4 regions of the Kocuria sp. CPCC 205231 genome follow, and region 1 is predicted to be linked to each of the others. Evidence: riboswitches for the same ligand, from Rfam matches in the RefSeq annotation. Region 1 holds a riboswitch; each other region holds the start of a gene.

The links. A riboswitch is a leader RNA that binds a small molecule or an ion and turns the genes downstream of it on or off. The one in region 1 is predicted to bind cyclic di-AMP.
Region 2: it holds a riboswitch for cyclic di-AMP, as region 1 does, so the genes downstream of both, RF640_RS00015 (NlpC/P60 family protein) here and RF640_RS14670 (C40 family peptidase) in region 1, are expected to answer to the same signal.
Region 3: it holds a riboswitch for cyclic di-AMP, as region 1 does, so the genes downstream of both, RF640_RS13540 (C40 family peptidase) here and RF640_RS14670 (C40 family peptidase) in region 1, are expected to answer to the same signal.
Region 4: it holds a riboswitch for cyclic di-AMP, as region 1 does, so the genes downstream of both, RF640_RS11300 (C40 family peptidase) here and RF640_RS14670 (C40 family peptidase) in region 1, are expected to answer to the same signal.

The regions. Positions count from the first base shown of each region.
Region 1 covers NZ_JAVKPP010000014.1:92,452-97,431, forward strand. The annotation lists gene RF640_RS14645 (Nramp family divalent metal transporter) at 1-1,041, opposite strand, end outside; gene RF640_RS14650 (isoprenylcysteine carboxylmethyltransferase family protein) at 1,298-1,939, opposite strand; gene RF640_RS14655 (ArsR/SmtB family transcription factor) at 2,054-2,386, shown strand; gene RF640_RS14660 (cation transporter) at 2,383-3,093, shown strand; gene RF640_RS14665 (hypothetical protein) at 3,149-3,301, opposite strand; cyclic di-AMP (ydaO/yuaA leader) riboswitch at 3,589-3,779, shown strand; gene RF640_RS14670 (C40 family peptidase) at 3,785-4,429, shown strand; gene RF640_RS14675 (ArsR/SmtB family transcription factor) at 4,862-4,980, shown strand, end outside.
Region 2 covers NZ_JAVKPP010000001.1:789-5,768, forward strand. The annotation lists gene RF640_RS00005 (hypothetical protein) at 1-140, opposite strand, end outside; gene RF640_RS00010 (ParA family protein) at 137-739, opposite strand; cyclic di-AMP (ydaO/yuaA leader) riboswitch at 1,275-1,460, shown strand; partial or broken gene RF640_RS00015 (NlpC/P60 family protein) at 1,559-1,966, shown strand; gene RF640_RS00020 (alpha/beta fold hydrolase) at 2,205-3,122, shown strand; gene RF640_RS00025 (pyridoxal phosphate-dependent aminotransferase) at 3,443-4,642, shown strand; gene RF640_RS00030 (2-hydroxyacid dehydrogenase) at 4,639-4,980, shown strand, end outside.
Region 3 covers NZ_JAVKPP010000012.1:123,416-128,395, reverse strand. The annotation lists gene RF640_RS13565 (multicopper oxidase domain-containing protein) at 29-100, shown strand; gene RF640_RS13560 (hypothetical protein) at 199-294, shown strand; gene RF640_RS13555 (APC family permease) at 384-1,718, shown strand; gene RF640_RS13550 (DUF305 domain-containing protein) at 1,790-2,497, opposite strand; gene RF640_RS13545 (four-helix bundle copper-binding protein) at 2,722-3,132, opposite strand; cyclic di-AMP (ydaO/yuaA leader) riboswitch at 3,733-3,923, shown strand; gene RF640_RS13540 (C40 family peptidase) at 3,929-4,591, shown strand; gene RF640_RS13535 (DUF305 domain-containing protein) at 4,910-4,980, shown strand, end outside.
Region 4 covers NZ_JAVKPP010000009.1:109,113-114,092, forward strand. The annotation lists gene RF640_RS11285 (DUF4031 domain-containing protein) at 1-159, shown strand, start outside; gene RF640_RS11290 (hypothetical protein) at 77-343, opposite strand; gene RF640_RS11295 (C40 family peptidase) at 475-1,380, opposite strand; gene RF640_RS11300 (C40 family peptidase) at 1,661-2,326, opposite strand; cyclic di-AMP (ydaO/yuaA leader) riboswitch at 2,332-2,521, opposite strand; gene RF640_RS11305 (metal-dependent transcriptional regulator) at 2,840-3,526, opposite strand; gene serC (phosphoserine transaminase) at 3,761-4,900, shown strand; gene RF640_RS11315 (MFS transporter) at 4,897-4,980, opposite strand, start outside.

The DNA of each region.
Region 1 (4,980 bases):
CAGCAACACCTGGGACAGCACCAGCGCCCAGGTCGGGTCCACCCCGACGGCGATAATGACCAGGGCCGGGATCAGGGTGATCAGCCGGCGGGTGAACACCGGGATGCGCACGTGCAGCAACCCGCCCATGATCGCTGATCCGGCGTAGGAGCCCACCGAGGTCGAGGCCAGCCCGGAGGCCAGCAACCCGATGCCGAAGGCGACCCCGACGGCCGGACCCAGGGCGGCGGTGATCGCCGCATGGGCTCCTTCGATGCTGTCGGTGCCGGGCACCCCGGCGAGGTTACCCGCGGCCAAAAGCAGCATCGCGATGTTCACCGACCCGGCCACGAGCAGGGACAGCAGCACGTCCCACCGGGTGGCGGTCAGCAGCCGCGGCAGGGCCTCGGCGGGCACCGAGTGCCCGTGGCGGTCCCGCGCCAGGGCGGAGTGGGCGTAGATGGCGTGGGGCATCACCGTGGCCCCGAGCATGCTCGCGGCCAGCAGGACCGTCGGGGTGCCCTCGAACCGTGGGACGATCCCGGCGACGGCCTCGTCCCAGGACACGGGGCCGAAAAACAGGCCGGTGACGAAACCGGCGGCGACGATCGCCAGTAGGCCGGTCACGACGAACTCGAAGACCCGAGGGCCCCGCTGAGTCTGCAGGACCAGCAGCAGCATCGAGATCACCCCGACGATCACGCCCCCGGCCAGCAGCGGGATCCCGAAGAGGATGTGCAGGGCGATCGCCCCGCCGATCACCTCGGCCAGGTCAGTGGCCGCGGCCACCAGCTCGGCCTGGACCCAGTAGGCCAGCCGCCGGCCCCGGGGCAATCGGTCGCCCAGCAACTCGGGCAGGCTCGATCCGGTGACCAGCCCGACCTTCGCCGAGAGGTACTGGATGAGTACCGCCATGGCATTGGCGGCCACCAGCACCCACACCAACAGGTACCCGTACTGGGCGCCGGCGGTGAGGTTCGCCGCGACGTTGCCCGGGTCCACGTAGGCGACCGCGGCCACGAAGGCTGGACCCAACAACCAGGGCAGCGGTTGGCGGCGCACCCACCGCTCTCCTGGGGAAGTGGCGGCAACACCTGTTGAGCCGGTGCGCCCGGTCCCGGTCCTCATAGAAAGTTAAGCTATACGAACTTTCCGGCGCGGGGAATGGGGCCCGGCCTCGAGGGCTTGGTCATGCCCCCAGACGTGCGCGCGCAGGAGGGGCTGGGCGCCTCGACAGTCGATCACAGGGGCATGGAACTCCGGACGGTGCTGGCCTCCTGGGGTGGGGGAACTGTCAGCCAGTGGGGGTGTCCTGGGTTCAGGAGATCTGCTCGCCCAGGGATATGCGGCGGAGTCGGCCGAGACCGGGCATAAACCGGCCGACATGAGCGGCGTAGGAGGCGTAGGCCTGTCGGTGGGTGCGCAGCAGGTAGGGCTCTTCGACGAGACGGACCTGCAGCTCCACGGCCACCAGCAGGCACAGCCACGCCGCTGCAGTGACCACGGTGGGCACCAGGAGGGTCAGGCCGCCCAGGGTGGTGAGCATCGCGGTGAAAATCGGGTTGCGGACCACGGCGAAGGCCCCGGTGGTGACCAGCTCGGTCCGCTCGGTGGCGTCGACACCCACCCGCCAGGAGGCGCCCATGCCGGCCTGGGCGGCCAGTACGCCGAGGAAACCCACCACGGTGACGATCAGGCCGGCCCAGGGGAAAACCTGCGGGAGCCGGGGTGCGGCCACGGTGCCGGTGAGGGCCAGGGCGGGCCCGGCCGCACCGAGGACCAGGGCGGCCGCGAACAGGATCCCGCCCCACCACTCGGGCGAGCCGGGTGCTCCGCTCACCCCGCGGAAGCCGGTAGACCCGGTGCGGCGCCGGTGGATCCACGACCGCACACCGAAGGCCGCCACCAAACCGGCCAGGTATAGGCCCAGCGCCAGAGCCGGGGCCACTTCCGTCATCATCACGGTCCTCCTCGATCGGACGAACGCAGTACGTCCCGGGTGACCCGCTGGTGCGCCCGAGGGGTGCCATTAGGCCACTCCTCAACAGTACACAGAAACCTGTACCGTAGGGGGATGACCACGGTGACCCACACCCACACTTCGGCCCTGTCCCGGCTGGGCCATGCCCTCTCCGACGGGACCCGGACCCGGATCCTGCTGGCCCTCCGAGACGCCCCGGCCCGGCCCTCGGAACTGGCGCAGACCCTCGGCGTGTCCAAACAGGTGATGTCCAACCAGCTGGCCTGCCTGCGCGGGTGCGGGCTGGTGACCTCCACTGCTGAGGGGCGCAACACCTGGTACCGGTTGGCCGATCCCCGCCTCGGGTCTGCCCTGGGGGACCTGCTGGAGCTGGTGGTCACCGTGGACCCGACCTGCTGCTCCCCGGAAGGATGCACCTGCACATGAGCTCCCTGACCCTGGACCCCAAGCCCATCACCGATGCACGCCGGGCGGTGCTGCACCGGCGGGTGCGCTGGATCGTGGCCGGCACCATCACCTACAACGTGCTCGAGGCGGTCATCGCCCTGACCGCCGGCACCATCGCCTCCTCCTCGGCGCTGATCGGCTTCGGCCTGGATTCGATCGTGGAGGTCCTCTCCGCGGCGGCGGTGGCGTGGCAGTTCGCCGCCCCGGACCCGCACCAACGGGAGAAGGTGGCGATGCGGGTGATCGCGTTCTCCTTCTTCGGCCTGGCCGCCTTCGTCACCGTCGATGCGATCCGCGCCTTGGTCGGGGCCGCCGAGCCGGAACACTCCCCGGTCGGCATCGGACTGGCCGCGGTGAGCCTGGTGATCATGCCGTTCCTGTCCTGGTTCGAACGCCGCACCGGCCGGGAACTGGGCTCCGCTTCTGCGGTGGCTGACTCCAAGCAGACCCTGTTGTGCACCTACCTCTCGGCGGTGCTGCTGGTGGGCTTGGTCCTCAACAGCACCCTGGGCTGGGCCTGGGCCGACCCGCTGGCCGCCCTGGTGATCGCCGCCGTGGCGGTCAAGGAGGGGGCGGAGGCCTGGCGCGGGGACGCCTGCTGCTCCCCGGTGGCCGTCCTGCTGGATGAGGACGGCGACGGGTGCGCCGACGGGTGCAGCTCCGGCTGCGCCTGCTGCGCCCACTGAACACGGTCAGCACGCCCCGGCGCCCGGAGACGAGGGCGCCGGGGCGCACAGCTTCTCAGGAACCGAGGTAGACGGAGATCGCGGTGAACAACGCAAATCTGCCGGTGAGCAGGATCGGTCCCGGCACGCTGGTGTCGCCTTCGTGGGCTTGGTCGGGCATCTCCTCGACCACAACGCTGGCTAACGTTCCGCCAGCCAGTGCGAGCACGGACAGAGCCTAAATTTCCGGGGCTTGAAGTGGCTCCTGTCTCCACCGCTGTGTGGGCGACGACTCCCCGCGCAGCGCCCACGCACCAACAAGTCACCTCACTCAAAGCGCAGAGCTCCCCGTTTTTCTCGGGAAATTAGCAGGAAAAATACGACAACAATTCAGGTTTTCATCGAGTCTTGACCATTTCTTTACGGTCTCTATACATTCCCGAATTGGATTGTGATTGTTTCGTAATCTCCTTGTACTCTTCAATGCGTGCCGACCACTGATCCTGTCGGCGCCCTCGTGGCACATCGCCGAGTTCTGCCGGTGCCCGGGGTTCCTGAAGAGAAATCGCTTGGCAGAAGCGGGGGAACCATTACCGGTCCCGGTGTACCGGGGCCTTGGGGTTAAGTCGTTCAGAGCGCGCGCGTTCTGCGGCCGGGTGTCTCCCACCCGCATCCGACAGCTCACCTCGTAGGCAAAGGGAGGAATTCAACCATGTCGCTTTTCACGCAGAACACTGCCCGTCACCGTGCCGAGACCTCCTCGCGTGCCGTGCGTACCACCACCATCGCCGCCGCCGCCGGCGCCGCACTGGTGGGCTCCATCGCTCCGGCCCAGGCCTACGCCGAGATCCCCGCCGCCTCCGGGTCCTCCTATGCGGCTCCGGCTTCGGCAACGGCCAACCTGGCCTCCGACTCCTACCGGGCCCCGGTCGCCGCGCAGCCCGCCGCTCCGGCCCCGCAGCAGAGCGCCGCCACCTCGAGCGTGACCCCGCAGTCCAACGCCACCACCGAGATCGCCCCGGCCGCCGGCGGCATCGTGGGCACGGCCATGCAGGGCGTGGGCACCGGCTACGTCTGGGGCGGGACCTCCTTCGGGGCCTGGGACTGCTCCGGATTCACCGGCTGGGTCTACGCCCAGCAGGGCATCGACATCCCCCGCACCAGCTTCCAGCAGATCGCCGCAGCCACCCCGACGTCCACCCCGCAGCCCGGTGACCTGGTGTCCCAGAACGGTGGCAACCACATCGGCATCTACATCGGTGGCGGCAAGATGGTCTCGGCGCTGAACCCGACCCAGGGCACCTTCGTCCACTCCGTCAACGCCATGCCCGTCGACGGGTACTACACCTACCGGTAAGCCTCGCCGATGCGGTGATGGCCAGCCGGTGGGCTCATCCGTCAGGTGCGGAGTGCCCCGCCAGGATCATCGTCGATGGACCGCATGGGTGCTCCCCGCGGCTGTAGCCGCAGACTCGAACGATTGCCACGATCCTGTCGATGTGCGCCCGCCCGCGAATCGGCACACGGGGAGCAGTCCTGCGGAGAGGCTCGGAGAGTGCTCATGGCCTTGCCCTGTCTTCCGCTGGACGCGGGCAGTGCTCATCCTGCTCCGCCTCGGCATTGGAGCGAGGGCTCCTGGGGGTGCAGCGATGGCTCGGGGGACGAGGATGCCGCAGTGGCGGACGGCACCCCCGTCCGCCTTCACCGTATGAATACGAGCTGGACATTGCCCGATCATCAAGAGAAGCCCCCATCTCATTTGATACAGATTCTGCTGTACGGTTATTGCATGAGGATCTTGTCCCCGGTCGAGGTGATGTCCCGTTTCGGCAAAGCACTGGCCGATCCCACCCGAGCCGCGGTGCTGCTGCAACTGCAGCAAGGCCCAGCGGTGCCCTCGGAACTGGC
Region 2 (4,980 bases), on a different contig from region 1:
TGGGACGACACCACCGGTGTCGCGGGTTGGGGTGAGGTGGCGCGTGGGGGTGTGTAGTCGACCGGGTCGATGTGCTCATCCGGGGCCGGGCGGGGCCGACGGCGCTGGAGCGAGGCGGGACGCTCGGGCTGCTCGGTCATCGCAGCACCTTCTTCGCGATCGCCGTGTAGGCATCCAGCACGCGGGCGCCCTTGCGGTATTGGCCGTACCACTCCCCCGATATCCGTACCTCTTGGACGATGGCCCGGTCCGGGATCAACGGCTCCAGGAACAACCCCGTGGCACGCAGCTCCTCGAGGCTGGCCACCGCCGCCCGGCTCATGATCGTCTCCTTCACCCCGCCGACCACGATGCCGGCCTCCGTCAGGGTGTCCGGGGCACCCAGCTGCTGGCGGTGCCGGCGGTACTGGGCCACCATGCGCCGGGCCCCGTCCACCCCGTCGATGCCATCGCTGGTGGCGGTGGCGGCGTAAACCACGGTGTCCGCCGCGTTCAACGCCGAAAGAGTCAGCGGGCCGCCTTGGCGGTTGGGGCAGTCAATGACCACCACATCTGCCTGAAGGCCGGTCAGGGAGATCTTCAGCCGCAGCTCTGCGTGATCGGCCCGGTCGACCTCGCGGTTGGAGACGTTGCGGGCCGAGGGAATGACCCGGAGGTGGGGGTGCCACCCGCTGGGCATCGCGAGGTCCTCGGCCCAGCCTTCGGGGTTCTCATCGCCCAGGATCGCTCCGACGTGCATTCCTTTCGCCGTTGGCTGCACCTCAAACCCCATCGACGGTGCACTGCTTACTGGCCGGGCAAAGCCTGCACCGTGGAGGTGCCCGTGAAGAAGGCCGACCCACATCGAGGGATTTACACCGACACGATCACTGCTTTTTGTGAATTTGTGAATGGGCTCGGGGCATACCAAAAATCATTCTTGCCGCGCCAGCGGGATGCGATAACTGGCGCCAGCGGTCAAAGACTTTGAAGCTTTTCCGGCAAACTGCCGCACCAGCCTCAAGGTCGCCACCGAACACTCCGCTCCAGGGCAGGGGAGCGCTCGTCCATCGGCATGGCTCAGGTAGAGCCCCAGGTCAAGTGCACTTTTGTCTCGACCTGAGTCGTCCCGGGGATCTCCAGCGGCGCCTCTTACCGAACCACTTCGCCTGGGTGGGGAGGCGCCCTGCTGGGCCGACATAAGAGCCGAGACACGCCCGTGATCTAAGCGAGACTTTTTCGTTATTTTTCGGTTAGTGTTCTCTCCGTGCCGGTCGCCTCACCGATCGGTATCCCCGTGCACATCGCCGAATTCTGCCGGTGCCCGGGGCCCCCAGACATAACGCTCGGCAGAAGCGGGGGAACCATGAACGGTCCCTCCCCCGGGACCTAGGGGTTAAGTCGTCAGGGCCCCCGCCCTGACGACCGGGTGTCTCCCACCCGCATCCGACAGCTCACCTCGCAGGCAAGAGGGAGGACATCACTCATGCCCGTTTTCCAGTTCCGCATGCCCCGCCACCGCGCCCAGAGCTCGTCCCGTCTCGGACGCACCGCGATCCTGGCGGTCGCCGGCGGCGCCCTGGCGCTCAGCAGCGTGGCCCCGGCCCAGGCGGCCCCCGCCGCAGCCCCCCAGCAGCTCGTCAGCATCCAGTCCCAGTCCGGCAAGGCCGCGACCATCGCCGCCGCCGCCAAGAACCAGCTCGGCGTGGGTCAGGACTGCACGGCCCTGGTCACCAAGTCCCTGCGCGCAGCCGGGATCAACCACCACGGGTGGCCGGCCTCCTACCTGAAGCTCGGCACCCGGGTCTCCGCCGCCCAGGCCCAGCCCGGTGACCTGGTCTACTACGCCAACGGCGGCATGGGCTTCGCCCACATCGCCGTGTACATCGGCGGCGGCAAGGCCGTTCACGGCGGCTGGAACGGCAACCAGACGGTCATCCAAACCGTCAACGTTGGCTCCGGTCCCGTTTACCTCCGCGTGCGCTGACCCCACGCACGTGAGCGGGGAGTGCGGTTCCCGGCCGTCCCGGCAGGCACCGCACTCCCCCTCCCATATGGGGCCCCTGTCACCGTGATGGGTTCTGTCGAAGCCCTCGATCCCTGCAGGGAGAGGCAGGCGGTCACACGCCGTCGCCGCCCTGGTCGCGGGTGCAGCGACGTCCTAGCGTGGAGTCACCCGGCCGCCACAGACGCACGAGAGCGGCCCACAAACTGCAGGGGAACGCATGAGCGCGCAGCCGGAGGAGCAAGACAACCGCAGCGTCACCACACCGGACGGGCGCAGCCTGGAGTTCCGGCTCACCGGTCCGCCCGGAGACCTGCTGGTGGTCTTCCACCACGGGGCTCCCGGTGCCGCTGTCCCGTTCCGGCCGCTCGAGCGCGCGGCCGCGGACCGCGGGCTGCGCGCGCTCACCGTCTCGCGCCCCGGATACGGCGCCTCGGACCCGCTCCCGGAGGAGAAGGCCCCCGGCATAGTTGCCGACGCCGTGGCCGACACCCGGTGCGTCCTAGACGAGCTGGGGGTGGCGGACTTCCTCACCCTCGGCTGGTCCAGTGGCGCCCCGCGCGCCCTGGCCTGCGCTGCGCTGCTGCCCGATCGGTGCCGAGCGGCCTCCTCCCTCGCCGGCTACGCCCCGCCGCGCGTGGCGGGGTTGGATCCGGTCGCCGGGATGGACGAGGACAGCGCGGCGGAGTCCACCGCTGCCAGGAAGGGGCGCAGCGCGCTCGAGGCCTACCTCGAGGGGCGCATGGAGGCCATGAGCGCGGCGGCTTCAGCGCCCGGCAACGACGTCGTGGCACTCCTGCGCGCGATGCTCCCGCCCGTGGACCAGGCGGTGATGACCGGGGACTTCGCCGGATACGTGCTGGACACGGCCGAGCACTCTCTGCGCCAGGGCGTCGTGGGTTGGTGCGACGACGACCTCGCGGTGGACCGTCCGTGGGGCTTCGCCGTCGAGAGGATCACCGTGCCGACCCGGATCTGGCACGGCCGGGAGGACCGCACCGTTCCCGCGGCCCACGGGGAGTGGCTCGCCGCGCACGTGCCGGGCGCCCGGGCGCACCTGCTGGAGGACGAGGGACACCTCTCCCTCGTGGCACGACTCGACCGAGTCCTGGACGACCTGCTCGAGGCCGCTGGGTGACGAGCCGCGACTCCGCCACGACGGGACCGGGACCGCACTGGCGGCCGACAAGGTGCCGCCTGAGGTCGAACTCCGCGAGGAGCTGCTGCGCCGGCGTCCCGCATCTGGAGCCGGAGGGGTACGCATCGTGCCGTGTCGAACTTTTTCAGTCCGCACCTCCACTCCGACAGATGCTCCGTTGCCGATGACCACGATCTCGCGGCGATGTCCACTGAGAGAATCCATCCGGGGACCACTCTTCCCAGACTGATATATGAGTCGTATGCTCGACCCGGGTCCGCCAGCGGATCGATCGCCAACTCGACGAGGAGTGGAACGGCATGCGACAACTCGCGCACCGGCTCGACCGGCTGGGCACCGAGACCGCCTTCAGCGTCGCGCAAGCCGCGGCCGCTTGGAAGGCGAAGGGGAACCGTGTGTACCCCTTCCACCTCGGCGACATCAACATCCCGACGGCCCCGCACATCATCGAGGCGATGGACCGGGCCATCGCCGAGGGCTACACCGGCTACTGCCCGGGCCCGGGCATCCCCCAGCTGCGCGAGGCCCTCGCCGAGGACATCGGCTCGCGTCGTGGCATCAGCCTGGTCCCCGACAACGTCGTCGTGATGACGGGCGGCAAGCCCGTCATCACGAAGTTCCTGCAGGCGGTCATGAACCCGGGTGAGGAGGTGCTCTACCCGAACCCCGGCTTCCCGATCTACGAGTCGCAGATCGAGTACCTCGGGGGCACGGCCGTGCCGTACCGCTACCTCCCCACGGAGGACGGCTTCGCCATCGACCTCGACCAGGTGCGCGCGACGATCACCCCGAACACGGTCGCCATCATCTACAACGACCTGCAGAACCCCATCTCGGCCGAGTCGACGGCGGCCGAGCGCGAGGCCGTCGCGCAGCTCGCCCAGGAGCACGATCTCTGGGTGCTCTCCGACGAGGCCTACTTCGAGACGCGCTACGAGGGGGTCTCGAACTCGATCGCATCGCTCCCCGGCATGGCCGAGCGCACCGTCATCCTCTACACGTTCAGCAAGAAATTCGCGATGACCGGCTCCCGCCTCGGCTGCGCCGTCGCGCCGCTCGAGATCGCCAAGGTGCTCAGCACGCTCAACACCAACGACGAGTCCTGCACCACGCACTACGTGCAGTGGGCCGGCATCGAAGCACTCCGCGGCCCCCAGGAACCCGTGCAGCAGACGCTCGACATCCTGCGCGAGCGCCGGGATGCCGCCTGTGAGCTGGTGAACGCCATCCCCGGCATGCACGTGGCCGTACCGCAGTCGACGTTCTACCTGTTCCCCGACGTCACCCGGACCATGGAGAGCATGGGCTACACGGCAGTCGGTGACTTCGCCACGGCCGCCCTGCACCAGACCGGCGTCTCCTTCTGCACGCGTGAGCACTTCGGCCGGCGCCAGCCCGACGAGGATCGGCAGTACATCCGGCTCGCCTACTCGGGCATCGACGTCGCCGACATCCGCGACGGCCTCGGCCGCCTGCGCGAGTGGATCGAGACGGCATGAGCCGGGTCGTCGTCACGGGACGCGTGCCCGACGCCGCGGTCGAGAAGCTCCGCGCCTCCCACGAGGTCGAGATGTGGCCGGATCCGGAGCCGATCGGTCGCGAGGAGTTCCTGCGCCGGGTGGCCGGGGCGGATGCCGTGGTGAGTCTGCTCACCGAGCGCATCGACGCCGAACTGCTCGACACCGCCGGCCCGCAGCTGAAAGTGGTCGCGAACGTCGCCGTCGGCTACGACAACATCGACGTGTCCGCCTGCAGCGAACGCGACGTCGTGGCCACCAACACCCCCGGCGTGCTCACGGACGCCACCGCCGACATCGCCTTCGGCCTGATCCTCATG
Region 3 (4,980 bases), on a different contig from region 1:
CGCCGAGCGCACCGACCAGCGGGTCCGGGTGGGCACCGTGGAGGTGTGGACCCTGACCAACTCCAGCCCCCTGGACCACCCGGTGCACCTGCACGTGTGACCCCTGCAGGTCGTGGCCGAGGAGGGCCGCGACGTCTCCGCACCGCGGTGGCGGGACGTGGTCAACATCCCGGCCTTCGGGGGGGGGTCACCGTCCGGGTGGCCTTCGACGACTTCGGCGGCCGCCCCGTCTTCCGCTGCCACACCCTCGACCACGAAGACCTCGGCATGATGGGCACCCTCGAGGTCCGCTGAGCGGCGGTGGGCCCGACCCACCGACCTTGTCCGACAACCCCACCGCCGAGAAACGATCGCACCCCGGCAGGAAGGACGTGCAGCTCCCCATGAACGACAGCACGCAGACGCAGCAGAAGCTCTCCCTGACCGGATCCGTCGCCCTGGGCACGGGGGTGATGATCGGTGCGGGCATCTTCGCCCTCGTGGGGCAGGTCGCGGAGCTGGCCGGGGGCTGGGTGCCCTGGGCGTTCCTCGCCGGGGCCGTGGTCGTGGCGTTCAGCTCCTACTCCTACATCCGCTACTCGGCCACCAACCCGTCCTCCGGCGGGATCGCGATGCTACTCAAGGCCGCCTACGGCCCCGGGGTTCTCGCCGGGTCCTTCTCCCTGTTCATGTACGTGTCGATGATCCTGGCCGAGTCCCTGCTGGGCCGCACCTTCGCCTCCTACCTGCTGCGCCCCTTCGGCCTGCAGGACTCCGCGGTGTGGGTGCCGGTGCTGGCGGTGGTGGCCATCGCGGCCGCCGCCCTGGTCAACCTGGTGGGCAACCGGTGGGTGGAGCGCTCCGCCACGGTGACCGCGGCAATCAAGATCGTCGGGATCGCCGTGCTGGCGGTCGCGGGCATCCTCGCGGCAGGGGTGTCCTCCCTGGGCAGGCTGTTCACCGCCGCCGACCGCACCCCACCGGAGGCGGGCTGGCTGGGCTTCCTGGCCGGGACCACCCTGTGCATCCTGGCGTACAAGGGCTTCACCACGATCACCAACCAGGGCGCGGACCTGCAGCAGCCGCAGCGCAACATCGGCCGCTCCATCATGATCTCCATCGCCCTATGCACCGTGCTCTACCTGCTGATCACCGTCGCGGTCACCGGCAGCCTGACCGTGCCGCAGATCGTGGCGGCCCGGGACTACGCCCTGGCCGAGGCGGCCGAGCCGATGTTCGGCGCCTGGGGTGTGACGCTGACCGTGGTGATCGCCGTCGTCGCGACGCTGTCGGGACTGGTCGCGAGCCTGTTCTCGGTCTCGAAGCTCTACGACATGCTCCGCGACATGGGCCAGGCCCCCGGGCTGCCGGGGCAGGAGGGTCACCAGTCCCTCTACATCACGGCCGGGCTGGCGATGCTGATGGCCGCGTTCTTCGACCTGTCCCAGATCGCCTCCCTCGGCGCCATCCTGTACCTGGCCATGGACATCGCCATCCACCTCGGCATCCTGCGCCACCTCAAGGACGATGTCGGGGCCAAGCCCTGGATCCCCGGGATCGCGATCCTGCTCGACGCCGCGGTGCTCGTGCCGTTCGTGCTGCTGAAGGCCCAGTCGGACCCGTTCACCCTGGTGGTCACCGCCGTGGTGGCCCTGATCATCGTCGTCGCACAGTGGGTCGTCGTCCGCCGGCGCGACGGGGCGAACAGCACCGGGCAGCAGCCCCACACTCACCCCTGAAGCCGGTCGCGCGACCGGCTCACGGTGAGGGGCCCGTCGGTGGACGGGCCCCTCACCATGAGCGTGCTCGTTCAGTTCTGGCCGGCCAGCCAGGTGCGGAAGTCCGCGATCTGCGCCTGTTGCGCGGTGATCCCAGCGCTGGAGGCCACCCGCAGCTGAGCATGATCAGCGCGGGACTGCAGCTCGAGGAACTCGACGATCCCGCCGTTGTGGTGCGGGATCATCTTCTGCACGAAAGCGACGTCGAAGTCCTCGCCAGCCTCAACAGCGGCCAGTTCTTCGACCATCATCCGGGTCTCCTCCTCCAGGATCTTCATCTCCTCCTGTGCTTCCTCCGGGGCCTGAGCCTTGGCCTCTTCCGGGGTCAACCCGTACCACTCCTCCAACCAGGTGGTGAACTGGTCGATCTGGTGCTGCTGGCTGGCGATGATGTTCTCCGCGTGGGTGCGGATGTCCGGGCTGGTCCCGCGCTCGAGCTCCAGCTGGGCCATCTCGATCGCGGCCTGGTGGTGGCCAATGATCTCGGCCAGGAAAGTGACCTCCAGCTGCTCGCCCTCCAAACCGGCCAGGGTCTCACCGAATTCGTAGGCGGTCGGGGAGGTGGGATCGGGGCCGAGCATGTCCTCCGGGGCCTGATCCTGGGCGTGGGACGAGACCGGGGTGGTCACCTGTCCGTGGGCGAACACTGGGGCGCTGGCCCCGCCCCACAGGGCCGTGGCGACGACAACGGTGGAGGCGGCGGCCGCCGTGCGACGGCCAGGGAACTGGATGGAACGCATGATGATGTCTCTCTTCCGCAATGAAGGAGCTCGACCCCGAGGTGCCGGCTTGGTCATCAGCCCCGTACCCTGCGCGTGAACAAACCGCGCGGGCAGAGCTGTACTGAACAAGGGGCGGGGGGAAGAGGGAACCCGCATCCGGGCACGCCCGATCAGCCCATCAGGCTCCTCTTTCACCGACGGAGGCCGGTCATCGGCGTCCGTGGGTCAGCGCGAGTCTGGGCTCAGCCCAGGGAGGCGACCAGTGCCGCACAGGCGGCCTCGCAGCGACGGCAGGCCTCAGCACAGATCCGGCAGTGCTCGTGCATGTCCGCGTGCTGCTCGCACTCATCAGCACACGCCTTGCACGCCATCTGGCAGACCCGGATCGCGTCCAAGGTGATGTTCGCGTCGTAGCCGGTGTGCCGGGAGAGCACCCGCCCGGTGGCCTCGCACAGGTCCGCGCAGTCGAGATTGGTGCGGATGCACTTGGTCAGCTCGGCGACCATGTCCTCGGACAGGCAGGCATCGGCACAAGCGGTGCAGGTCTGGGCGCACTCGAAGCAGGCCTCGATACAGGCCGCCAGCTTGCCCTGGTCCACTCCCCCGAGGTCCTTCGGGTAGGTCTCCAGCATCGCGCTCACGTGATGGGTCATGGCTTGCTCCTTCGTCGGTTCGGTCGAGGAGACGAACCGGCCGGAGCCAGCCCGCCATGTCATCGACAGTAAACTGCCGATTCTGTGTGACGCGACCCGAAAGCTTGAAGATTTGATGAAGATCAACGCCTCAAGAATCCGCGATCCCGCCTCACTACCTGGCCTCTACATCGGTGCAGCGGGCTGAATATGGAGATTTCATGAAGAAACCCTGCCCTAAGGCCTCGGAAGGGCACTTCCGAAGCCCTCCCAAACTGTGAGCCACCTTGAAAATCCTCCCCAACAATCTTGGTGCTGGCCCGGCCCGCGCTGAAGACTGCGCATGGTTGCAGAGCCCTGTCGCTGTCGGCTGCGTCCAGCGAAACGCGCGCCACCATGCCATGTGTCCTAGTCAGAGCGCTTTGAAAGACCGGTGTGAGCTACGCGACGGGTCCTGCTGCGTGACGGTTTCACTTCCTCGGGGCGTATTTTTCCGAGGCCGGAATCACAGCTTCCCGCTCCCGACTGAGGAGAGAATCCAGGCCGTGACCTAAACGTGACACTTTCGTTATGGATGGGCTACTGTCCACTGCGTGCCGATGACTGATCCGGTCGGCGCCCTCGTGCACATCGCCGAATTCTGCCGGTGCTCGAGGTTCCTGAAGAGATATCGCTTGGCAGAAGCGGGGGAACCATTTTCGGTCCCGGTGATCCGGGGCCTTGGGGTTAAGCCGGCAGAGCGCGTGCGCTCTGCCGGCCGGGTGTCTCCCACCCGCATCCGACAGCTCACCTCGTAGGCAAAGGGAGGAACTCACCCATGACTGTTTTCAAGCGCCACGCTGCCCGCCACCGTGCCGAGACCACCTCTCACGCCGTGCGCAACACCACGATCGCTGCCACCGCCGGTGCGGTGCTCATCGGCTCCATCGCCCCGGCCCAGGCCTACGCCGAGGTCCCCGCAGAGACCGCCCCCGCCTACGCGACCCCCGCGTCCGCACTGACGACTTACACCTCGGCGGCCTCCCAGCCCGCGGCCGCCCCGCAGACCGTCTCCACCGCCTCTTCCCAGGCCCCGGCCGCGCCCGAGCAGGCTACATCGGCCGTGGCGGTGTCCACCCAATCGGCGGACATCACCGAAATTACCGGCGCCTCCGGGATCGTGGGCACAGCGATGCAGGGAGCCGGCACCGGTTACGTCTGGGGCGGCACGGACTTCGGCGCCTGGGACTGCTCCGGCTTCACCCAGTGGGTCTACGCCCAGCAGGGCATCGACCTCCCCCGCACTAGCCAGCAGCAGTGGGCGGCCGGCACCCTGACCACCGACCCGCAGCCTGGCGACCTCGTCGTCCAGAACGGCGGGGCCCACATCGGGATCTACCTTGGTGGCGGCAAGATGATCTCCGCGCTGAATCCCACCCAGGGCACCTTCGTGCACAGCGTGAATGCCATGCCGACGGTCGGCTACGTCACCTTCCGCTGAGCCAACCCTCCGTCCGCCACGAATGCCGCTCGTGGCGGGCGGCGGGTGTGCCCCCCACCTGATCAGCATCCAGGATCGGTCGGTCAGAACCGGAGATGCCTGCACCCATCCACCGCCGGGGAACACCCCGATCTGGCCGCCTGATGGGCCCGCTCTTGAAGGTTCAGTGAAGATCTACCGCCCAGCCCTCCCAGCCCGGCGAAGCCAGCTGCGGCGGGGCTACCGTGGATGGATCGGTCCGCCTCGACCCGAGGCTGAACAGAGCAAACACCACGATGTGCAGGTCCAGTACGGGCTGCTGCGAAAGAGAGATTCGTCATGACGTCGACGTTCAAGCACCTGGCCGCCGGGACGGCCCTGGCGCTGGCCCTCAGCGGTGCCGGGGCGAC
Region 4 (4,980 bases), on a different contig from region 1:
CTGCGCTGGCAGCCCGTCGACGAGGACTCCCCCGGCGCGCTGCCCGCGGACCTGGCCCCGCTGCTGCGGGAGCACGTCATTCCGGCGCTGCGCCGCGCTCCCGGCGGTCCTCGGTCACGGCCGCAGCGTGCCGCCTCCGGTGGAGCAGGATCCCGGTGATCAGGCCGAGCACGATCCCGATGCCCCCGAACACCGAGAGCCACATCGCGGCGTGCCCCACGAACGCGGCGACGACGAAGCCGGCCACGATGCCTGGCACGGCGCCGCCGATCATGCCGTAGGCCATGTAGGCGTACTCGCGGTCCAGGCTCGTGCGGGCGTTGCGGCTGTAGTCGGTGGACATGGGGCCAGTCTATCGGCCGCCGCCGGGGCGCCGGGGTGGCCGGCGCGGTGGGCGCCGGGATGACAGCGGGTGCGCGGTTCCCGTCTGGCCGACCAGGAACCGCGCACCCGAAGCGGTGCTCTCGCGTGCGGTCAGCGCACGCGGACGTAGACGGGGCCGGAGCCCACGTTGACGCTGTCGATGACGGTCGTGCCGCCGTTCCAGCCGCCGTGGACGGCCTTGCCGCCACCGATGTAGACGCCGATGTGGGCCGCACCCATGCCGCCGTCGGCGTAGTAGACGAGGTCGCCCGGCTGCGCCTGGCCGGCGGAGACCTGCGTGCCGAGGCTCAGGTAGGAGGCCGGCCAGCCGTGGTGGTTGATGCCGGTGGCGCGCAGCGCGTTGGTGACGAGCGCGGTGCAGTCCTGGCCCACGCCGAGCTGGCCCATGGCGGCGGAGGAGATGGTCGCGCCCTTGCCGGAGGCCGAGCTCTGCGGGGTGACGGTGCGCTGGGCGGCCGGAGCCGCCTGCACGGCCGGCTTCGGGGCGGGCGCGGCGGCGGGCTTCGGGGCCGGAGCCGCCTGCACGGCCGGCTTCGGGGCGGCGACCGGTGCGGGCTTCGGGGCCGGCTTCGGGGCGGGCGCGGCGGCGGGCTTCGGGGCCGGAGCCGCCTGCACGGCCGGCTGCGGGGCGGCGACCGGAGCGGGCGCGGCGGAGGCCTTCGGCGCCGGAGCGGCCACGGCGGGAGCCGCGACGACCGGGGTCTCGACCTTCTGCCGCTCGGCCTTCTTCTCGACCTTCTTCTCGGACTTCCGGTCGGACTCGACCTTCTGCACGTGGGCGACGGGCTCGAGGGACACGGCGGGCGCCGCGGCGGGGGTGGCCGCGGCCACGGCGGACAGCGGGGCGTCGGCGGAGGCGTCCTGGGCCGGAGCGGCCTGCACGGAGACGGTGGTGGCGAGGGCCAGCCCGGAGAAGGCGGCCACGGCGGCCACGGTGCGGGCCTTGCCGGAGAAGAGCGAGCCGATGCCGTTCGAGGAGGTCAGATCACGGGTCATGAGGAGTTCAGACGACTTTCTTTCGGAGCCGGGCCTGCCGGAGGGCGCGGGTGACAGCACGGATCGCCCCGGGCAGTGCGCGGGGTGGGCCGGTGTCCGGCAGGGGTGCGTTCCGGGATCGGGAACGACGGCCGGCGAGCGGAGGAGGGGGGGCGCCGTCCGGTCGGACAGCAGGCACCGCCGGGAACCGGGAGAGCGGTTCTCGGCGTGCGGCGTGGGGGGGGGGGGGTGATCGGGTGCCGCCCGCGACGAGCGGGGTCGTCGCGGGCGGCGGACCGGATCAGAAGGTGTAGTAGCCGTCCAGCTGCATGGCGTTGACGGAGTGGACCTGGGTGCCCTGGGTCGGGTTGAGGGCGGAGATCATCTTGCCGCCGCCGATGTAGATGCCCACGTGGGCGCCGCCGTTCTGCGAGACGAGGTCACCGGGCTGCGGGGTGGCGGTGGGGGTGCCCGCCGCGAACTGGGACCAGGTGGTCCGGGGCAGGTCGATGCCGTTCTGGGCGAAGACCCACTGGGTGAAGCCGGAGCAGTCCCAGGCGCCGTAGGCGGTGCCGCCGTAGACGTAGCCCGCACCCTGCGCGGACATCGCGGTGCCCACGACGCCGCCGGCGGCCGGGGCGATCTCGCTGGTGGCGGTGGACTGCGGGGTGACGCTCGAGGTGGCGGCGGTCTGCTGCGGGGCCGGGGCCGGGGCCTCGTAGGCGGGAGCGGCGGGCTGCGCGGCGACCGGGGCCTGGTAGGTGTACGAGGAGTACTCGGCCAGCGAGGCGGAGGCCGGGGCCGAGTAGGCCGCGCCGGTCTCGACGGGAGCCTGGGCGAAGGCCTGGGCCGGGGCGACGGAGCCGATCATCGCGGCGCCGGCAGCGGCGGCGATGGTGGTGTTGCGCACGACGTGCGAGGTGGTCTCGGCACGGTGGCGGGCAGCGTTCAGCGTGAAAAGCGACATGGTTGAGTTCCTCCCTTTGCCTACGAGGTGAGCTGTCGGATTCGGGTGGGAGACACCCGGCCGCAGAACGCACGCGCTCTGACGACTTAACCCCAAGGACCCGGATCACCGGGACCGAAAGTGGTTCCCCCGCTTCTGCCAAGCAGTTTCTGTGTAGAGGCCACGGGCACCGGCAGAATTCGGCGATGTGCTCCGAGGGCGCCGATCCGACCAGTGATCGGCACGCGTTGAACAGTACATGACAGATTACGGAAGTGTCACGTTTTGATCACGACAGATAACAGCCGGACAACGCCGCGGGTCTCAATGAGTAGCTATTGAGAGGAAAGGTCGAATCAATTCGCACCTGTGACGAGCTGTGCAGTGTCTTCGAGCGCCCTGGGAATCCGCCTGTCACCAGGGAAGCCGCGCCTCCGGGGTCCGGCTCGGGCCGGACTGGCCGAAAGTGGCTTGTGAACGTCCCCACACCCGGGAAGAACCGTTCGCCGCCCCGCTCCGGGAGACGGCGGCGCCTCAGGGAGCGAGGACGCGGATGGCCGCGGCGGTGCGCAGGTCGATCTCCGCGGACCGCCCCGTGGCCGCCACCTCGATGCGCACGATCTGACCGTCCACCCGGGCCATGACCTCCGCCCCGGTGAGCACTCCCACGTCGCTCAGCACGCCCAGGAGGTCCGCGTCCGCCTGGACCACCTCCGGCAGCAGCGCCACGGTGTGCGACCCGTCCGGGTCGTGGCGGGCGGCGTCGAGCAGGGAGGGGTGCGCCGCTGCGGGGCTCTCCTCGACCCCGAGGGCGGCCAGACCGGGGATCGGCGTGCCGTACGGCGAGTACCGGGGGCTGTGCAGCAGGTCCACGAGCCGCCGCTCGACCTGCTCGCTCATCACGTGCTCCCACCGGCACGCCTCGTCGTGCACCTGGGCGAGGTCCAGGCCGATGACGTCGGCGAGCAGCCGCTCCGCCAGCCGGTGCTTGCGCATCACCTGCACCGCACGCTCACGGCCGGCAGGGGTGAGCAGCAGCGACCGGTCCTGGCCCACCGTCAGCAGCCCGTCCCGCTCCATCCTGGACACCGTCTGCGAGACCGTGGGCCCGGAGTGGTCGAGGCGCTCGACGATCCGCGCCCGCATCGGCGTGATCCCCTCCTCCTCGAGCTCGAGGACGGTCCGCAGGTACATCTCCGTGGTGTCGATCAGGTCGCTCATGCCTCAGTCATCCTTCGTCCGGCCGTCCCGGCCCGGGGATCCCGCCCGGTCCGGTCTTCCCGCACGAGCTTAGTGCGCGAGCCCTCCGGCCGCCCGGAGGGAGGAGGCGCCCGCGGGGCCCGCCGTCCGCGGGTGGGGCAGAATGGGCCGAGTCGCGAACGGCGCGAGCGGCCTCCGCGGCGGCCGTGCCCGTCGCGCACCACCCGCCGCACGTCACCCACGAGGGAGCGCCCGTTGCCCGCACACGTCACCATCCCCCAGCACCTGCTGCCCGCCGACGGCCGCTTCGGCGCCGGCCCCTCCAAGATCCGCCCGGCACAGGTCGAGGCCGTGTCGCGCGCCGGGGCCGGCCTGCTCGGCACCTCCCACCGCCAGGCGCCGGTGCAGGAGCTCGTGGGCTCGGTGCGGGAGGGCCTCGCGCAGTTCCTCGGCCTGCCCTCCGGCCACGAGGTGCTCCTGGGCCTGGGCGGGGCCACCGCGTTCTGGGACGCCGCCGCGTTCGGGCTGGTCGAGCGGAGGGCCCAGCACCTGGTGTTCGGGGAGTTCGGCGCGAAGTTCGCCCAGGCCACCGACGGCGCCCCGTTCCTGGAGCCCTCCTCGATCGTGGAGTCCGCCCCCGGCACCCGCCCGGAGGCCCGGGCGGAGGAGGGCGTGGACGTCTACGCGTGGCCCCAGAACGAGACCTCCACCGGTGTCGCCGCGCCCGTGCACCGGCCCTCCGGGATCGCGGACGACGCGCTGGTGCTGGTGGACGCGACCTCGGCCGCCGGGGGGATGGCCGCGGAGGTGGCCGCGGCGGACGTCTACTACTTCTCCCCGCAGAAGAACTTCGGCTCGGACGGCGGACTGTGGCTGGGCGCGTTCTCCTCCGCGGCGATCGAGCGGATCGAGCGGATCGGCGCCTCCGGGCGGTGGATCCCCGACTTCCTGCGGCTGACCACGGCGCTGGAGAACTCCCGGAAGAACCAGACCTACAACACCCCGGCCCTGGCCACGCTGGTGATGCTCGACGAGCAGGTCCGCTGGCTCAACGACCAGGGCGGCATGACCTGGGCCGCGGCCCGCACGAAGGCCTCCTCGGACCTGGTCTACGGGTGGGCCGAGGCCTCGTCCTTCGCGTCCCCGTTCGTGGCACGCCCCGAGGACCGCTCCACCGTGATCACCACCGTGGACTTCGACGCCGCCGTGGACGCGTCCGCCGTCGCGGCGGTCCTGCGCGCCCACGGCGTGGTCGACGTCGAGCCCTACCGCAAGCTGGGGCGCAACCAGCTTCGGATCGCCACGTTCGTCTCCATCGAGCCCGAGGACGTCGCCCGGCTGCTGGCCTGCGTGGACCACGTCGTCGGGCAGCTCCGCGGAGGAGCCGGGCGCTAGCCGGAGTTCTCGGGCGCGGAGCGCTCCGCGCGCAGCCGCAGCCAGACGACGAAGCCCACCAGGGCCCCGCCGAGTCCCGC